3 regions of the Methylobacterium sp. WL120 genome follow, and region 3 is predicted to be linked to each of the others. Evidence: predicted binding sites of a transcription regulator. Region 3 holds the regulator's gene; each other region holds the start of a gene.

Region 1 (6,076 bases), on a different contig from region 3:
GTCGGCGATCCACACCGCCTGCGAGCGCATCCACGGAACGCCCCTGCCCTTCGCCTACACGCTGCTGCTCTACCGCACGGCGTGGCTCTACTGCCTGCTGCTGCCATTCGGCCTGTCGGCCTCGCTCGGCTGGGCGACGCCGGTCGCGACCATGCTGGTGGCGTACACCTTCTTCGGCCTCGACGCGCTCGGCGACGAACTCGAGGAGCCCTTCGGCCTCGAGGCGAACGACCTGCCCCTCGACGCGATGCTGCGCACGGCCGAGCGCACGGTGCTCGACGCCCTCGGCGAGCCGCTGCCGCCTGCGATGGAGCCGGTGCGCTACCGGCTGGACTGAGCGGGCGGGACCTTCGCACACGGCGTTCGGCGTCCATTTTTTCGCGAAGTCGCGCGGTCACGCCCGCGTCGGGGCCATGTCCGGTCCGGGGCCGAGCCGCCGCTGCATCAGCACGGTGCCGAGCCAGCGCCCGTGCTTGTGGCCGACGTTGTCCAGCACGCCGACATGCGCGAAGCCCAGGGCCGCATGGAGGGCGGCCGACGGCTCCGAGCCCGGATCGGTGATCACCGCCACCATCGCCCGCGCATCGATCGCCTCGCAGGCCGCGATCAGGGCCGTCAGGAGCGCGCGGCCGATCCCGAGCCCGCGCGCGGCCTCCGCGACGTAGACCGAATCCTCCACCGTCGCGCGGTAGGCCGCCCGCGCGCGGTACGGGCCGGCATAGGCGTATCCGCGAACGACGCCGTCCTGCTCGGCGACGAGGTAGGGGAAGCCGTCCGCGACCAGCGCCGACCGGCGGCGCGCCATCTCGGCCTCCGTCGGCGGCTCGACCTCGAAGCTCGCCGTGCCGTTCAGGACGGCGTCGGCGTAGATCCGGGTGATCGCGGGAATGTCGGCCTCCACGGCCGGCCGCAGGTTCAGCGTCATCGCTCCGCTCACGCAAAGAAGGGGCCGGCGCCTGGGCGCCGACCCCTCTCGTCGATCGTGCCGCGGCCTCTTAAGGACCGCCCGTGGCTTACTCGGCCGCGGTCATCTCGGCGGTGAAGTGGCCGCACCAATCCTGAGAAGCCACCACCGGCCACAGGCCCTTCGACTCGGGAGCCGGCTGGCTCACCGGCGGGTTGAAGCGGCACAGGCCCTGGTCGCCGGCGGCGGAGGCGCCGTTGGTCTTGTGGTCGTCGAAGAAGCGGCAGCTGTCGCAGGAGGCGTTGGTCGAGGTCATGGGGTCACTCCGGTTCTGGCGTCTGTCGCGAGCCCTGGAAACCGTCGCCGGCCCCGTTGCCCGTCTGCAGTTCTTAATTAGAACAGCTCCAATGAAGCGTCAACCGGTCGGCGGGCGCGTGGTTCCCGCGCTCGCTGCGATCTGCGGAAACCGATCGCGGCATGGCGCCTGCTGGCCGGTGACGGACTGAGCGCGGAAACGCCGGTCGTTGCGGCCCGCCTGTCACCCGCTGCCGGTCCGTGGGCGGCGAGCGTCATCGACTCGCCATGGGCCCTCCCCTAACGTCCGGGGCGGAACCGGCGCCGGTGCCGGTTGGGAGGGTCCCGCCCATGGTGCTGGAAACCGAATCGGCCCTGGAATCGGCCACTGCGCTGGCCACGAGCGAGGCGAAATCCGCCCGCACCGACCTCATCGAGGCGGCGGCCTCGGTCGTCGGCGGGCGCGGCGGCCCGGGCGGCTTCGTCCGCGACCTGTTCGGGCGGGTGCCGCCGGAGGATCTGGCGCCCTACCCGGCCGAGGCGCTGGCCGACCTCGCGATCGCCGCCCGCGACCATCTCGCGATGCCCCGCGCCACCGGGTCGGCGGCGAACCTGCGCCTCGTCGACGTGGCTTTGCCCGCCCTCGGGCGCACCCGCGAGCTGACCGTCGTCGAGGTCGTCAACGACAACCGGCCCTACCTGCTCGATTCGACCCTGGCCGAGCTGACCGAGCAGGGCCTGACGCCCCACCTCGTCGCCCACCCGATCCTCGGCGTCGAGCGGGATGGGGCGGGCGCCCTGCTCCGCGTCGTCGGCGAGACCACGGCGGACGCCCACGGCGCGCTGCTGCGCGAGAGCTTCATCCACATCCACCTCGACCGGCTCGATGCCGGCGAGGCGCGCGAACGCCTCGAAGCCGGCCTCGCCCAGGTCTTCCGGGACGTGGCCCTCGTCACGGACGACAACGACGCGATGCTGGCGCGGCTGGCGGAGCTCGCCGAGGGCTACGGCCGCAACCCCCCGCCCCTGCCGGAGGGCGAGGTCGCCGAGGCGCGGGCCTTCCTCGAATGGATGCGCGACGGCCACTTCACCCTGCTCGGCATGCGCGAGCACGCGCTGCCCGGCGAGGCCGCCACCGAGGCCGAGAGCCTCGGCATCCTGCGCGATCCCGGCCTCGCGGTGCTGCGCCGCGGCCGGGCGCTGGTCGACATGACGCCGGAGATCGTGGCCTTCCTCGAAGAGCCGCACGCGCTGATCATCACCAAGTCGAGCCTCAAGGCCCGCGTCCACCGGGCGGCGCATCTCGACTACGTCGCGGTGAAGCTCTTCTCCACCACCGGCAAGCTCACCGGCGAGGTCCGCATCGTCGGGCTGTTCACCGCGGCTGCCTACACCGCGCTCGCCCGCGAGGTGCCGTATCTCCGCGGCAAGGTTGCGGCCGTGGTGGCAAAGGCCGGCCTCGACCCGACGAGCCATGCGGGCCGAGCGCTGCTCGCGGTGCTCGAGACCTACCCGCGCGACGACCTGTTCCAGATCGACGTGGACCGGCTGTTCCGCTTCACCCTCGCCATCGCCAACCTCGCCGACCGGCCGCGCATCCGCGTCCTGTCCCGGACCGACCGGTTCGGGCGCTTCGTCTCGCTCCTCGTCTACGTGCCGAAGGACCGCTACGATTCGGTCGTGCGCGCCCGCATCGGCGCCTACCTGGCGCAAGAGCACGGCGGCCGGCTCTCGGCGACCTATCCCGACCTGCCCGAGGGGCCGCTGGCGCGCATCCACTACGTGGTCGGCTTCTCGGAGGCCGGCGCGCCGGAGCGCGACCCGTCGGCGCTCGAAGCCGGGATCGCCGCCTTGGTGCGGACCTGGGGCGACGCGCTCCGCGCCGCCCTCGGCGACGCCATGGGCGGCTCGGAGGCGCGGACGCTGGCCGCCCGCTACGGCGAGGGCTTCTCGGCGGCGTACCGCGAAAACTTCTCCGCCGAGGTCGCCATCGGCGACATCGCCATCCTCGAATCGCTCTCCGAGGAACGACCGCGCGCGGTCGCCATCGACCGCCGCGACACCGACCCGGCGGCGCAGGTGCGCCTCAAGGTGTTCTCGCGCGGGGCGTCGCTGCCGCTGTCGGACCGGGTGCCCGGCCTGGAGAACCTCGGCTTCCGCGTGATCAACGAGCGGACCTACAGCGTTTCGGCGGTCGGCGCCGACACCAGGGTCTGGCTGCACGACATGCTGCTGGAGCGCGCCACCGGCGCGGCGATCGAGATCGGCCCGCTCGAGGCGCCGCTGGAGGCGGCGATGCTCGCCATCGCCGCGGGCCAAGCCGAATCCGACGGCTACAACCGCCTCGTGCTGGAGGCCGGCCTCGCCTGGCGCGACGTGGCTTTGCTGCGGGCGCTCGGCCGCTACCTGCGCCAGCTCCGCGTGCGCTACGGCCAGGATTACCTCGCCGCGACCCTGAGCCAGCACCCCGGCATCGCCCGCCAGCTCGTCGCTTTGTTCTACGCCCGCTTCGACCCCGTCACCGAGGGCGACCGCCAAGCGAACGAGGCCGCCGTCCGCGAGGCCATCGAAACGGCGCTCGCCGACGTGACCAGCCTCGACGAGGACCGCATCCTGCGCCGCTTCGTCAACCTCGTGGAGGCCGCGGTCCGCACCAACTTCTTCCAGACGGCCGCCGACGGGCTCCCGCGCGAGACGATCGCCTTCAAGTTCGCCTGCGCCAAGGTGTCCGGGATGCCGCTGCCGCGGCCGTTCTTCGAGATCTTCGTCTACGCGCCCCGCGTCGAGGGCCTGCATCTGCGCTACGGCTATGTCGCCCGAGGGGGCCTGCGCTGGTCCGACCGGCCGGAGGATTTCCGCACCGAGATCCTGGGGCTGGTGAAGGCCCAGCAGGTCAAGAACGCGGTGATCGTGCCGGTGGGCGCCAAGGGCGGGTTCTACCCCAAGCGCCTGCCGCCGGCTTCCGACCGCGCGGCGTGGCTCGCCGAAGGCACTGAGAGCTACCGCATCTTCATCCGCACGCTGCTCGAACTCACCGACAACTTCGTCAGCGAGGGCATCGCGCCGCCGTCCGACACCGTGCGGCACGATTCCGACGACGCCTACCTCGTGGTCGCCGCCGACAAGGGCACGGCGACCTTCTCCGACATCGCCAACGCGCTCTCGCTGGAGCGCGGGCACTGGCTCGGCGACGCCTTCGCCTCCGGCGGCAGCCAGGGCTACGACCACAAGGGCATGGGCATCACCGCGCGTGGCGCCTGGGAGGCGGTGAAGCGCCACTTCCGCGAGATCGACGTCGACACCCAATCCGATCCGGTGACGGTGGTCGGCGTCGGCGACATGTCGGGCGACGTGTTCGGCAACGGCATGCTGCTCTCGCGCACGCTGAAGCTGATCGCGGCCTTCGACCACCGCGACGTGTTCCTCGACCCGAACCCCGACATGGCCGTGAGCTTCGCCGAGCGGAAGCGGCTGTTCGACCTCGGCCGGTCGAGCTGGGCCGACTACGACAAGGGCCTGATCTCGGCCGGCGGCGGCGTGTTCTCGCGCGCGCTGAAGGCGATCCCGCTCTCGGCGGAGATCCAGGCGGCGCTGGGCTTCGACCGCGCCTCCGCCTCGCCGGCCGAGCTGATGCAGGCGATCCTCAAGGCGCCCGTGGACCTGCTGTGGTTCGGCGGCATCGGCACCTATGTCCGCGCCACCACCGAGACCGACGAGCAGGCCGGCGACCGGGCCAACGACGCGGTGCGCATCACCGGCCCGGAGATCCGCGCCAAGGCGGTGGGCGAAGGCGCCAACCTCGGGCTGACGCAGGCCGGGCGGATCGAGGCGGCGCGTGCCGGCGTGCGGCTCAACACCGACGCGATCGACAACTCGGCCGGCGTCAACACCTCCGACGTCGAGGTGAACATCAAGATCGCGCTGATGATCCCGGAGCGCGACGGCCGCCTCGACCCGGACGCCCGCAACGCGCTCCTCGTCGCCATGACAGACGAGGTCGCGCACCTCGTGCTGCGCAACAACGAGCTGCAGACCCTGGCCCTCACCCTCGCCCTGCACCGGGGCCTCGGCGAGACCGGTTTTGCGATGCGCACGATGCAGGGGCTGGAGGCGGAAGGCCGGCTCGACCGCGCCGTCGAGGTTCTGCCGGACGACGCGACCCTCACCGAGCGCATGCGCCGCGGCGAGGGTCTGACGCGGCCGGAATACGCGGTGCTGCTGGCCTACGCCAAGCTCTCGCTCTACGACTCGGTGCTGGCGAGCCCGGTGCCCGACGACCCGTACTTCGACCGCGAGTTGCAGCGCTACTTCCCCAAGGCGCTCCGCGAACGCTTCCCCGACGCTGTGAAGGGACACCGTCTGCGCCGCGAGATCATCGCCACCGCCCTGTCGAACATCATCGTCAACCGCGGCGGCATCTCGCTCGTCACCCGGCTGACCGACGAGACCGGGGCGGACGCGGCCACCATCGCGAAGGCCTACGCCGTGACCCGCGACGCCTTCGGCCTGATGGAGCTGAACGCGGCGATCGACGGGCTCGCCGGGCGCATCGGCGGGCAGGCGCAGGTCGGACTCTACGCCGAGGTGCAGGACCTGCTGGTCGACCGCATCGTCTGGTTCATCCGCAACCTCGACCTGACCGGCGGCATCGCTCCGCTCGTCGCGCGGTACCGCGACGGGATCGGCGCGGTGCTTGCGGCCCTTCCCGGCGTCCTCGGCGCGGACGCCAACGCCGCGATCGAGCGGCGGCGGGCGGAGCTCGTCGGGCAGGGCATGGACGACGAGCCGGCCCTGCGCCTCGCCTCGCTCCGCGCGCTGACCTCGGCGCCCGACATCGTCCGCGTCGCCGGCACCAGCGGACGGCCGGTGGCGGAGATC
Region 2 (6,076 bases), on a different contig from region 3:
CAGGTCGCATGGTAATGCGGCGGCGTGGGGCGATAGACGCGGAAAACCCGAGCGCTCGCCGCCTCGTGGTCAGTCAGATAGGTGTCGACGAGAAGCGTCTGCGCCGTCTCGGGGAGCGCGGCCGCGATAGCCCTTAGGTCGAAACGTCCGGTCTTTGTCGAGTCTGACATGATCCCTCCTTAGCAATGATTGCTCGGGGTGGTTCGGCACATGCGAGTAGGGTGAAGACTTCGACCGGATGTTAAACGCGGGACGTACGTACGTCCTTGGAAAAAGACGCGGCGGTCGATCTGCGCGGCCAACATTCGGAGCCTTCCGCTGAAATCGGTTCACATCGCATTGTCTCTGAGCATCCGTAGGCCGGCGACCAGGGCCGAGGTAGTGCCGTGGGGTATGATCCGGATGTACAGGTTCGAAGCCTCAGCTGCCGCTTAAACCGGAACCGGTCATGGCTCGGGGAACCACGATCCGGTCGAATTCGCCCTCGGCGACCCCTTCCTTGATCGCGGCCTGACGCAAGGTGGTGCCCTCGTCGTTGGCCCTATGTGCGATCTTCGAGGCTCGGTCGTAGCCAACGACCGGCGCCAGGGCGGTCACCAGCATCAACGAACGTTCGACCATGGCGTCGATGCGCTTCCGGTCGAGTGTGGTTCCCTCGACCGAGTAGGTCCTGAACTTCTCGCAGGCGTCGCCAAGAACCCGTATCGAGTGAAGCGTGTTGTTGATGATGATCGGCCGCATCGCGTTCAGCTCGAAGTTGCCCTGGCTGCCGGCAAAGGCCACCGCGTTGTCCTCGCCGACCACCTGGATGCAGACCATCACCATGGCCTCGCACTGAGTTGGATTGACCTTCCCCGGCATGATCGACGAACCGGGCTCGTTGGCCGGTAGGATCAGCTCCCCGAGGCCGCAGCGCGGTCCGGAGGCAAGCCAGCGCATGTCGTTGGCGACCTTCATCAGGACGACCGCGAGGCCACGCACGCTCGTCATGGCCGCCACCATCGCATCCAGCCCGCCCTGCGCGGCGAACTTGTTGGGCGCGGTCACGAAGGGCTTGCCCGTGAGTTCGGCGATCTTGGCGGCGATGTCGCGGCCGAACCCGGTTGGTGCGTTGAGGCCCGTCCAGACCGCGGTCCCGCCCGCCGCGAGCTCGTAGAGGCCGGCGCGGGACGCCACCACGCCGTCGATAGCCCGACGGATCTGATGGGCGTAGCCCGACCATTCCTGGCCGACGGTCAGGGGCGTGGCGTCCTGAAGGTGGGTCCGGCCGGTCTTGACCACGTCCATCCAGCCGCTCGCCTTGGCCTCGATGGCCGCGGCGAGCCGGTCCGCCGCCGGCAGCAGGACTTCGTCGAGCTCCAGGACCGTCGCGATGTGCATCGCGGTCGGGAAGGTGTCGTTCGACGACTGCCCCATGTTGACGTCGTCGTTGGGATGCACCGGAGCCTTCGAGCCGAGGCGGCCTCCGAGAAGCTGGATGGCACGATTCGAGAGCACCTCGTTGACGTTCATGTTGGACTGCGTCCCGGACCCCGTCTGCCAGACGTAGAGCGGGTAATGACCGTCCAGCGCCCCGGATGCCGTCTCGTCGGCGGCCCGTACGATGGCCTCCGCCTTCCACGACGCCAGGCGTCCGGCGGCCGCGTTGACCAAGGCCGCCGCCTTCTTCACCGTTCCGTAGGCGTGGTAGACCCTCTTGGGCATGCGGTCGTCGCCGATGGCGAAATGTTGCAGCGACTGCTGGGTTTGGGCGCCCCAGTAGCGGTCCGCCGGGACATCGACGCCGCCCATCGAATCCGTCTCGTGGCGCTCGCCCGTAGCGTCGATCCCGATGGGAAGCTCGCGAATGGTCGGGCATCCGGCATGCTCGCCGGTTTGCACTGTTTCGATCTTCACGCTTGACCTCCCGTTTGGCCTGAGGAAGCGGTCACGGGACCGGTGCGATCCCGCCCCGTATACGGCGCGCTCATCGCGACGGGGCCGGGTAGGCCGGTGCGTAGGTCAGGGCTTCCAGCCATGCGCGGATGTCGTCCGGCCGTTCCACCCCGGCCTCGCCGTGGTCGAAGATGTGCTCAGCGACCCGCGCAGCCGTCGTGATCTCGGTCTCCAGGATATTGGCCTGGCTCGGGAACAGCATGCCCTTGCCCCTGAGGTCCGGACCGACCTGATCGGCGCTGGCCCTCGCCGCGGCGATGAACATCGCGTCCGTGATGCGCTTCGGCTTCGTCGCGTAGACCGCGAGGCCGATGGCCGGGAAGATGTAGAAGTTATTCGCCTGACCTGGATGGTAGGTCTGCCCGTCTGACCTGACTGGCTGGCTTTGGACCGGGCTGATTGAGAGGATCAGCCAGGACTGTAGGAGCTGGACATGAGGCGAGGACAAAAGACGGGTGCGGAGCAGGTGGTTCTGAAGCTGCGCCAGATCAAGGTTCAGACGGCACAGGGTAAGAGCTTGGCGCTGTCCTGCAAGGAGGCGGAGATTTCGGAGCAGAGCTATTATCGCTGGCGCAAGGAATACGGCGGCCTGCAGATCGACCAAGCGCGTCGGATGAAGGATTTGGAGCGCGAGAACGCGCGATTGCGCCGGCTCGTGGCTGATTTGTCTTTGGAGAAGCAAGTGCTTGCAGACGTCGCCTCGGGAAACTTGTAGCCCCGGAGCGACGCCGGCAGGCGGTCGACGGCATTCGAGAGAAGTATGGTCTCTCAGAACGCCATGCCTGCCGGATCGTTGGCCAGCACCGGGGCACGCAACGCTACGTGCCTACGGTGCCGGCCGACGAGGATGTGCTGACCCGCGCCATCGTTGCCCTCGCGTCCGAGTATGGACGCTACGGCTATCGCCGCATTACCGCGCTGCTTCAGGCGGCTGGGTGGCAGGTGGGGAAGGACCGGGTCCAGCGCATCTGGCGTCGCGAGGGGCTGAAAATTCCACAGAAGCATCGACCACGCAGTCGTCTATGGTTGAACAATGGATCATGCGTGCGGCTGCGGCCGCTTCACCGCAATCACGTCTGGAGCTTCGACTTCGTCCAGGGCCAGACCCATGACGGGCGCAGCTTGCGAATCTTGACGTTGATCGACGAACACAGCCGGATTTGTCTGGCGCTGAAGGTCGCACGGCGCATCAACAGCCTGGGTGTGATCGAGGCGTTAGCCGACGCGATGTGTCTACACGGCATCCCGGAGAATATTCGCTGCGACAACGGACCGGAGATGATCTCGAAGGCACTACGCAAGTGGGTCGCCAAAACTGGTTCTCAGATCCAGTATATTGCCCCGGGCTCGCCATGGGAGAACGGCTACTGCGAGAGCTTTAACGGGAAGCTCAAAGACGAGTGCCTGAAGCAGGAGATTTTCTACTCGCTTAAAGAAGCGCAGACCGTGATCGGTATCTGGCAAAACACGTACAACCGCGTTCGGCCGCATTCGTCGTTGGGCTACCGACCGCCCGCGCCTGTCACCTTCCCGGATCTGGCCTTCCGGCTACCCATGGCCGCCGTCATGCAGTAGCCTCTCAATCGGCTCGGTCCAAAATACCGGTCAGGTCAGCTTGGGCACATCTCCCGCGGCCGGCGAACGCCACGGCCATTGAATATCGCGACCCGGGCGAATGGGAGGTGGCGGCAATCCTTAGATGGATATGTGGAGCAGCGCGGACCGTGCCGCCTCCGGGACCCTTCAGAACCGTGCCGCAAGGACCTCGGCGAGGGTGATGTTGCGTCCCGCCTCCCGGGACAGTCGCAGCATCGTGGACTGACGGAAGCGAGGATCGTGCGTTACCTCGGTCCCGAGCCAGTCGGGTCGTTCCACAGCCTGCCCCTCGTCCCGCAACTCGATCTCCGCCAGCACCATGCCCGAGAGGGCGCCGCCATAGACGTCCACCTCCCAGTTCACTCCGGCATGGAGGACGCAGTGGCGCGTCTTCTCGATGAGGCACGGCTCGCAGACCTCGGTCAGCATGGCTTCGGCATCGGCCCCCGGGATCTCGTATTCGAATTCCGCCCGGGCGAGGCCCTTGCGCTCGCCCTTGACGGTCAGCCAGCCGCGTCCCTCGGCGATCCGCACCCGGACCTTCCCACCGGCGAAGTGCCCGACCAGGCCGTCCCTCAGAAGTCGCTGGCCGACGACGTCCGCGCGCCAGCCCTCATGGGCGACCAGGAACTTCCGCTCGATCTCGAAACGCATCTCACCCCGCCGGCCTGCCCCGGGAAGCCGATGCCCCGGACCTTCGGCGCGGCCGGGCCTATCCCTAAACCCGCCCGTGCGCCATCGGCCCCGAGGTCCCGCTGGCGACGGATGTCGGCCGCATCCTGTCACACGGTCGTCAGCCGCCGTATCCATGCCACCGCAAGGATGGAGCACGGCATGAACGATGGTATCGACGACATGGCGTCCCCCTTGACCCGACGTGCGGCCGTGTCCGGTCTCGGGGCCATAGCCGCGACGCTCGCCGCACCGGCGTTCGCACGGGGCACGGCGCCCGACCGGCCGGAAGGCTCCGTGACTGCCAGCGGCTTCGTATTCGAGGACCGCTCCGGGGCGGGACGCAGGCAGATTGGCGACCCGGGGCTGCCGGGTGTCGCCGTCTCGAACGGACGGGACGTCGTGCGCACGGACGAAAGTGGGCGCTACAGCCTCGCCGTCTCGGACGGCGACGCAGTGTTCGTCGTCAAGCCATCCGGGTACCGCGTTCCACTCGACGCGAACAACCTTCCGCGCGTCTCCTACATCCATCGGCCCGATGGCACTCCTACCGAACTCGGCTTTCGCTACCCTGGCCTCGCTCCGACGGGAGCGCTCCCGGAGTCGCTCGACTTCCCGTTACGGCGTGTCGACGAGCCCTCAGCGTTCGACGTCCTTTTGTTTACGGACCCGCAACCCGCGAGCGAGGACGAACTCGCCTTCGTGCGCGATACCGCCTTGACCAGCGTCCTCGGCACGTCCGCTGCCTTCGGCATGACGATGGGCGACATCGTCTCGGACGATCTCTCGCTCTACCCGCGCTACAATCGCATGATCGGCCGGGCCGGCATCCCGTGGTGGCACGTCGGCGGCAACCACGACCTGAACTTCGAGGCGCCCGACGCGGATCTCAGCCGCGAGACGTTCAAGCGGGTCTACGGCGCGCCGTACTATGCCTTCGAGCACGGCCAGGCGCTGTTCCTGATGCTCGACAACGTGCGTTACCTCGGTATCGGCACGGCTGCCCCCGGTGCCCGCGGCGGCCGTTACGAGGGCCGCTTCGGCGACCGTCAGCTCACCTTCGTCGAGAACATCCTGCGCGACTGGCCGAAGGACCGCCTCGTCGTCGTCGGCATGCACATCCCGCTCATCACGGATTGGGCCCCGGCGGACCCGGCCAACACCACCGTCGACCGCGACGCCCTCCTCGCCCTGCTGGCCGGACGGCCGAGCCTCAGCGTGGCCGGCCACACCCACACGACCGAGCATCATTACCTCGGTGGCGACGGCACGCATCACCACCACGTCCTGACGGCCGTGTCGGGATCGTGGTGGAGCGGCCCCTACGACCGTCGGGGCATCGCCTGCGCCGATAGCCGGGATGGCACGCCCAACGGCTACCACGTCCTTTCCATCGATGCCGCCCGCTACACCACGCGTTTCGTCGTCGCCTCCGAACCGGACCGGGCAATGCGGATCACCCTCGACAGCCAGTACAATGCCCGCACTCCGGAGCTCGCCCGAACCTATACGGTCGAGCGCCTGCTCGGCTCTCCGATCCCGGTCGAGGCCGTCGGATCGACCGACCTCGTGGTCAACGTGTTCGATGGCGGGCCCCGGACGCGGGTTACCCTGCGGCTCGGCACTGGACGTGCGGCGATCTCGATGGTGAAGACGCGTCAGCCCGATCCGTTCGTAACGCAGGTCTACGCGCGCAACGCGGACACCAAGAAGCCCTGGGTATCGGCGATCCCATCCTCGCACGTTTGGGTCGCCCGGCTGCCTTCGGACCTGGGGCCGGGGACGCACCGCGCGGACGTCGAGGTCCTGGACGAGTACGGCCGGGCGCGGCGCGAGGCGATGATCATCGAAGTCACCGGTGCGTGACGCTCGG
Region 3 (6,076 bases):
CCTCAACGACATCCTGCTCTCCGCGCCCTCGATCCTGATCGGCCTGTTCGTCTACACCCTGATGGTGCGGCCGATGGGGAGCTATTCGGGCTGGGCCGGCGGCGTGGCGCTGGCGATCATCGCGACGCCGGTGATCGTGCGCACCACCGAGGACATGTTGCGCCTCGTCCCCGGGACGCTGCGCGAGGCCGGCGTCGCGCTCGGCGCCCCGATGTCGACGGTGATCCGCAGCGTGACGTGGCGGGCGGCGTCGGCCGGCATCGTTACCGGCATCATCCTGGCGCTCGCCCGCATCGCCGGCGAGACCGCGCCGCTGCTGTTCACGGCGCTCAACAACAACTCTTGGTTCAGCCGCGACCTGATGGGCGGCGTCGCGAACCTGCCGGTGATGATCTACCAGTTCGCGCTCTCGCCCTATCCGAACTGGCAGCAGCTCGCCTGGGCCGGCGCGCTCCTGATCACCATGACGATCCTGCTGCTCTCGGTCGTCGCCCGCTTCGTCATCAAGCCGCAGACCGCGCGCTGATGTCCATGGGGACCCTGAACCCGCCGCCGGCACCCACGAGGAACACGACGATGAACGCCGCCCCCGCGATCAGCGCTTCCCAGTTCGACGGCCGGAACCCGGCCGACGAGCACGCGCCCATCCGCATCGCCGCCAGGGAGCTGAACTTCTATTACGGGCAGTTCCACAGCCTGAAGAACATCAACCTCGACTTCCACGACCGCCAGGTCACCGCCCTGATCGGCCCGTCCGGCTGCGGGAAGTCGACCCTTCTGCGCACCTTCAACCGGATCTACAGCCTCTACCCGGAGCAGCGCGCCGAGGGTCAGGTGCTGCTCGACGGCCAGAACGTGCTCGACGCCAACGTCGACCTGAACGAGCTGCGCTCGCGCATCGGCATGGTGTTCCAGAAGCCGACGCCGTTCCCGATGTCGATCTACGACAACGTCGCCTTCGGCCTGCGCCTCTACGAGAAGCTGCCGAAATCCGAGCTCGACGGCCGCGTCGAGTCGGCCCTGCGCAAGGCCGCCCTGTGGGACGAGGTGAAGGACAAGCTCAAGCAGTCCGGCATGGGCCTCTCCGGCGGCCAGCAGCAGCGCCTGTGCATCGCCCGCACGGTGGCCCAGAGCCCCGAGGTGATCCTGTTCGACGAGCCGACCTCGGCCCTCGACCCGATCTCGACCGGGCGCATCGAGGAGCTGATCGAGCAGCTGCGCAGCGAGTTCACGATCGTCATCGTGACCCACAACATGCAGCAGGCCGCGCGCATCTCGCAGTTCACCGCCTTCATGTATCTCGGCGAAGTCATCGAGGTCGGTCCGACCAACCGCATCTTCATGAACCCGACCGTGCGTCAGACCCAGGACTACATCACCGGCCGCTTCGGCTGAGCCGCATACGGATCGATCGAGGACCAAGCCCATGCCCGGCCACATCGTCACGTCCTACGACACCGACCTCGAGGACCTGCGCCGCTCGATCTCCGAGATGGGCGGCGTCGCCGAGAAGATGATGACCGAGGCGACCGACGCCCTCGTTCGCCGCGACACCCAGCTCGCCCAGGCGGTGATCCTCGCCGACAAGCGCCTCGACACCCTCCAGCGCGAGATCGAGGAGCGCTCGGTGCTGCTCATCGCCCGGCGCCAGCCGATGGCGATCGACCTGCGCGAGACGATCTCGGCGATCCGCGTCTCGGGCGACCTCGAGCGCATCGGCGACCTCGCCAAGAACATCGCCAAGCGCGTCGTCGCGATCAGCGACCAGGCCCAGGCGCAGAAGATCGTGCTCGGCGTGCAGCACATGAGCGACCTGGTGCAGGAGCAGCTCAAGGACGTGCTCGACGCCTATGCCAGCCGCGACGTCTCGGCGGCGCACAACGTCTGGGAGCGGGACGGCGAGATCGACGCGCTCTACAACTCGCTGTTCCGCGAGTTGTTGACGTACATGATGGAAGATCCGCGCAACATCTCGTTCTGCACGCACCTGCTGTTCTGCGCCAAGAACGTCGAGCGCATCGGCGACCACACCACCAACATCGCCGAGACGATCCATTATCTCGCCACCGGCGAGAACCTCGCCGGCGACCGCCCGAAGAACGACGCGTCGAACTACGCGACGGTGACGCCCGGCGCCTGAGACGCCTGTCGGCGTCTCACGGCGGCCAAGGAAGTCGGGCGGCCCGCCCGGGAGTGCCCTGCATGCGTACGCGGATCCTGATCGTCGAGGACGAGGAGGCGCTCACCACCCTCCTGCGCTACAACCTCGAAGCCGAGGGCTTCGAGGTCGATTCCGCAGCCCGCGGCGACGAGGCCGAGCTGCGCCTGCAGGAGCAGGTGCCGGACCTGATCCTGCTCGACTGGATGCTGCCCGGCCTCTCGGGGATCGAGCTGTGCCGCCGGGTGCGGGCGCGGCGCGAGACGGCGTCCCTGCCGGTCATCATGCTGACGGCGCGCGGCGAGGAGGGCGACCGCATCCGCGGCCTCGGGACCGGGGCCGACGACTACATCGTCAAACCGTTCTCCGTGCCGGAGCTCCTGGCCCGGGTCCGCGCGCTGCTGCGCCGGGCCAAGCCGACCCATGTCGCGAACCTCCTGGAGGCCGGCGACATCGAGCTCGACCGCGACAGCCACCGCCTGCGCCGGGCGGGCAGCGAGATCCACCTCGGGCCGACCGAGTTCAAGCTGCTCGAATTCCTGATGCAGAGCCCCGGCCGGGTCTATTCCCGCGAGCAGCTCCTCGACGGCGTCTGGGGCCACGACGTCTACATCGACGAACGCACCGTCGACGTGCATGTCGGCCGCCTGCGCAAGGCCCTGAACCGCACCGGCGAGACCGACCCGATCCGCACCGTCCGCGGTTCGGGCTACGCCTTCGACGAGACGTTTTCGGGCGAGGATTAGGGCACCTTCGTTCCCGCGCCCGCGAGCCCCGCGCTGCGGCCCGTCGCCGTCACGGCGTCCAGCGCGCTCAGCACCGTGCCCTCGGTGAGGATCTGCGGCAGCACCGTCGGCTCGCCTGGCCCTGCGTAGAGCAGGTAGAGCGGCACGCCGCTGCGGCCGTGTCGCTCGAGCAGGCGGGTGATCTCCGGATTCTGGTTGGTCCAGTCGCCCTTGAGGTAGGTGACGTCGCGGGCGCGCATCGCCGCGCCGACCGCCGCCGTCCCGAGCGAGGTGCGCTCGTTGACCTGGCAGGTGATGCACCACGCCGCGGTCATGTTGACGAAGACCGGCCGGCCGCCGGCCAGCAGCGCGTCGAGGCGCGCCTGCGTGAACGGCTCGACGCCCTCGGCCCTGGCCTGGGCGCCCGGCGCGATCCGGTCGCGGTCGAGGGTGAGGGCGAGCGCCGCCACGCCGACGACGGCGAGCACCGCGAGGCCGCGGGCGAGCTGCGCCCGCACCGGGCGCGCGTCGCGGCCGAGTTCCCACGCCCAGGCGGAGAAGCCGAGCAGCACCAGTCCGAGCAGCGCGGCGAGCAGGCCCTGCGGCCCGACCTGCTGGGCCAGCACCCAGACCAGCCAAGCGACCGTGGCGTAGATCGGGAAGGCCAGCGCCTGCTTCAGCACGTCCATCCAGGCGCCCGGGCGGGGCAGGGCGCGGAGCGCCGCCGGCCACAGGGTCAACGCCAGGAAGGGCAGGGCGAGGCCGAGGCCGAGGCTCGCGAACACCACGAGGCCGGCGGCCGTCGACTGCGTCAGCGCGAAGCCCACCGCCGAGCCCATGAAGGGGGCGGTGCAGGGCGTCGCCACCACGGTCGCGAGCACGCCGGTGAAGAACGAGCCTTCGAGCCCGGCCCGCCGGGTCAGCCCGTCGCCGAGGCCGGCGAGCCGCCCGCCGAGGTGGAGCATGCCCGACAGGCTCAGGCCCATGGCGAAGAGCAGGTAGGCCAGGGCGGCCACCACGGTGGGCGATTGCAGCTGGAAGCCCCAGCCGATCCCGGCTCCCCCGGCCTTCAGCGCGATCAGCAGCGAGGCCAGCACCAGGAACGCCGCCAGCACGCCCGCCGTGTAGGCGAGCCCGTGCAGGCGGACCCGCCCCGGCGCCTCGCCGGAATGCTTCACCAAGCTGAGCACCTTGATCGACAGAACCGGGAAGACGCAGGGCATCAGGTTGAGGATCAGGCCGCCCAGCAGCGCGAGGCCGGCCGCGGTCCAGAGCGTCAGGGTCTCGGCCGGCTCGGTGCGCGGGATCGCCGGCGCCACGCTCGGCATCGCGCTGCCGGCCGCGAGCGGCGCCTCGTCGCCCAGCGCGAAGGCCTGGCGGACGAGACCGTCGCCGGTCTCCTCCTCGATCGCCAGCACGCCGGGCAGGCTCTCGGGCGCGGCGTCGGTGGGCGTCGCGCGGGTCAGCGTCAGGTGGAGGCCGGCCGCGTCCACGGTGAAGGGCTGCGGCGCGGCGTTCTCGATCGCCGTCTCGGAATAGGGAAAGAACGCCACCGCGCGGAGCCTGTCCGCGGCGAGGCCCGGCGCGTCGAGGTCCAGGGCGAGGCGGTCGCCCTGGCTCGACAGCCGCACCGGCCACGGCGAGGCCTTGGGCAGGGCGGCGCGGGCACGCACGAACAGCGCGGCGTTGGCCGGATCGGCCGCGGCCTCGCGGGCGACCGGCAGGGTCAGGGCGAGGTCGGCCGAGCCGGGGATGCATTCCTTCTCGCACACGAGATAGGTGAGCTTGCCCGCAAGCGTCACGGGGGCTGCCGGGTCGAGGCTCGGCGGCGGCGTCACCCGCACGAGCAGGATCGCCTCGCCCTCGTAGCCGAAGTTCATCAGCGTCGCGATCGGGATGCGGTGCGGTGCCGGCCACTGGATCGCCGAGGCCGAGAAGCCGGCCGGCAGCGTCCAGGTCACCTCCGGCGGCAGGCCCGAATCGCCGGGGTTGCGCCAGTAGACGTGCCAGCCCGGCTTCATCGCCATGCGGATGGCCACGGTGAACGGCGTGGCGCCGGCCACCGCCGCAGGCTCCGCCACGAGGCTCGCCCGCACGAGGTCGGCCGGCGGCTTGAAGCCCTGGGCCGCGACCGGCCCGGCGAGCAGCGATAGGAGGAGAGCGAGAAGACGCAGCATGCGGTCCCTTCGCGCGACCGTCCACGACGGTTTCACGCTGCTCTCGTCATAGGCGCGAACAGGCGGAGGGTAAAATCGCGACGGCGCGTCCGGGTGCCGCGCGGAGGATCGATCCTGGGTTCAGAGTGCCGCCGTCGCCCGCTCCAGCCAGGCTCGCGTCTCCGGGTCGAGGTCCGGTTCGAGCACGTCGCGGACGTGGGCGTGGTAGGCGTCGATCCAGGCGCGCTCGGCCGGGCTCAGCATCTCCGGCACGATCAGGCGGCGGTCGTAGGGGGCCAGCGTCAGGGTCTCGAAGCCGAGCACCGGGCGTTCGCCGCCGGGCACCTCGCGGGGCTCGACGAGGACGAGGTTCTCGATGCGGATGCCGTAGCCCCCGGCGCGGTAGTAGCCCGGCTCGTTGGAGAGGATCATCCCCGCCTCCAGGGCGACTGTTCCGGTCTTGGCGATGCGCTGCGGGCCCTCGTGCACCGAGAGGAAGGCGCCGACGCCGTGGCCGGTGCCGTGGTCGAAATCGAGGCCGGCCTCCCACAACGGCAGGCGCGCCAGGGTGTCGATCTGCGCGCCTGTTGTGCCCTTGGGGAAGACCGCGCGGCTAATGGCGACGTGGCCCCGCAGCACGCGGGTGTAGCGATCACGCATCTCCGCGCTCGGCGCGCCCACCGCGACCGTGCGGGTGATGTCGGTGGTGCCGTCGGGGTATTGCGCGCCGGAATCGATCAGGAACAGCTCGCCCGGCTCCGCCCGCCGGTCGGTGGCGCGGGTGACGCGGTAATGCACGATCGCGCCGTTCGGCCCGGAGCCGGAGATCGTCGGGAACGAGACGTCGCGCAGGTCGCCGCCGTCCGCACGAAAGTCCTCCAGCGCCTCCACCGCGGCGACCTCGGTGACGTGGCTCTGCCCGTCGAGCCAGGCGAGGAAACGCACCACGCTCGCCCCGTCGCGCCGGTGCGCGGCGCGGGCGCCGGCGATCTCGGCGGCGTTCTTTACCGCCTTCATCGCGGTGATCGGGTCCGGGC

What was found. The regulator PhoB, encoded in region 3, activates phosphate uptake and scavenging genes when phosphate is short. The targets are predictions, from matches to a motif close to TGTCATNNANCTGTCAT.
Region 1: a site for PhoB is predicted at 1,472-1,488, ahead of FV229_RS10540 (NAD-glutamate dehydrogenase). Genes of this name have one in related genera too.
Region 2: a site for PhoB is predicted at 4,312-4,328, ahead of FV229_RS06745 (calcineurin-like phosphoesterase family protein). Genes of this name have one in related genera too.

The regions. Positions count from the first base shown of each region.
Region 1 is NZ_VRUT01000043.1:25,410-31,485, reverse strand. Features, by position in the region: partial or broken gene FV229_RS10555 (bestrophin family ion channel) at 1-337, shown strand, start outside; gene FV229_RS10550 (GNAT family N-acetyltransferase) at 395-925, opposite strand; gene FV229_RS10545 (hypothetical protein) at 1,014-1,220, opposite strand; gene FV229_RS10540 (NAD-glutamate dehydrogenase) at 1,550-6,076, shown strand, end outside.
Region 2 is NZ_VRUT01000022.1:7,427-13,502, reverse strand. Features, by position in the region: gene FV229_RS06770 (cupin domain-containing protein) at 1-170, opposite strand, end outside; gene fumC (class II fumarate hydratase) at 421-1,896, opposite strand; gene FV229_RS06760 (malic enzyme-like NAD(P)-binding protein) at 1,967-2,383, opposite strand; one part of gene FV229_RS06755 (IS3 family transposase) at 2,369-2,636, shown strand; one part of gene FV229_RS06755 (IS3 family transposase) at 2,636-3,510, shown strand; gene FV229_RS06750 (CYTH domain-containing protein) at 3,679-4,185, opposite strand; gene FV229_RS06745 (calcineurin-like phosphoesterase family protein) at 4,366-6,069, shown strand.
Region 3 is NZ_VRUT01000062.1:11,942-18,017, reverse strand. Features, by position in the region: gene pstA (phosphate ABC transporter permease PstA) at 1-526, shown strand, start outside; gene pstB (phosphate ABC transporter ATP-binding protein PstB) at 577-1,395, shown strand; gene phoU (phosphate signaling complex protein PhoU) at 1,427-2,140, shown strand; gene phoB (phosphate regulon transcriptional regulator PhoB) at 2,203-2,904, shown strand; gene FV229_RS13345 (protein-disulfide reductase DsbD domain-containing protein) at 2,901-5,060, opposite strand; gene FV229_RS13340 (aminopeptidase P family protein) at 5,181-6,076, opposite strand, start outside.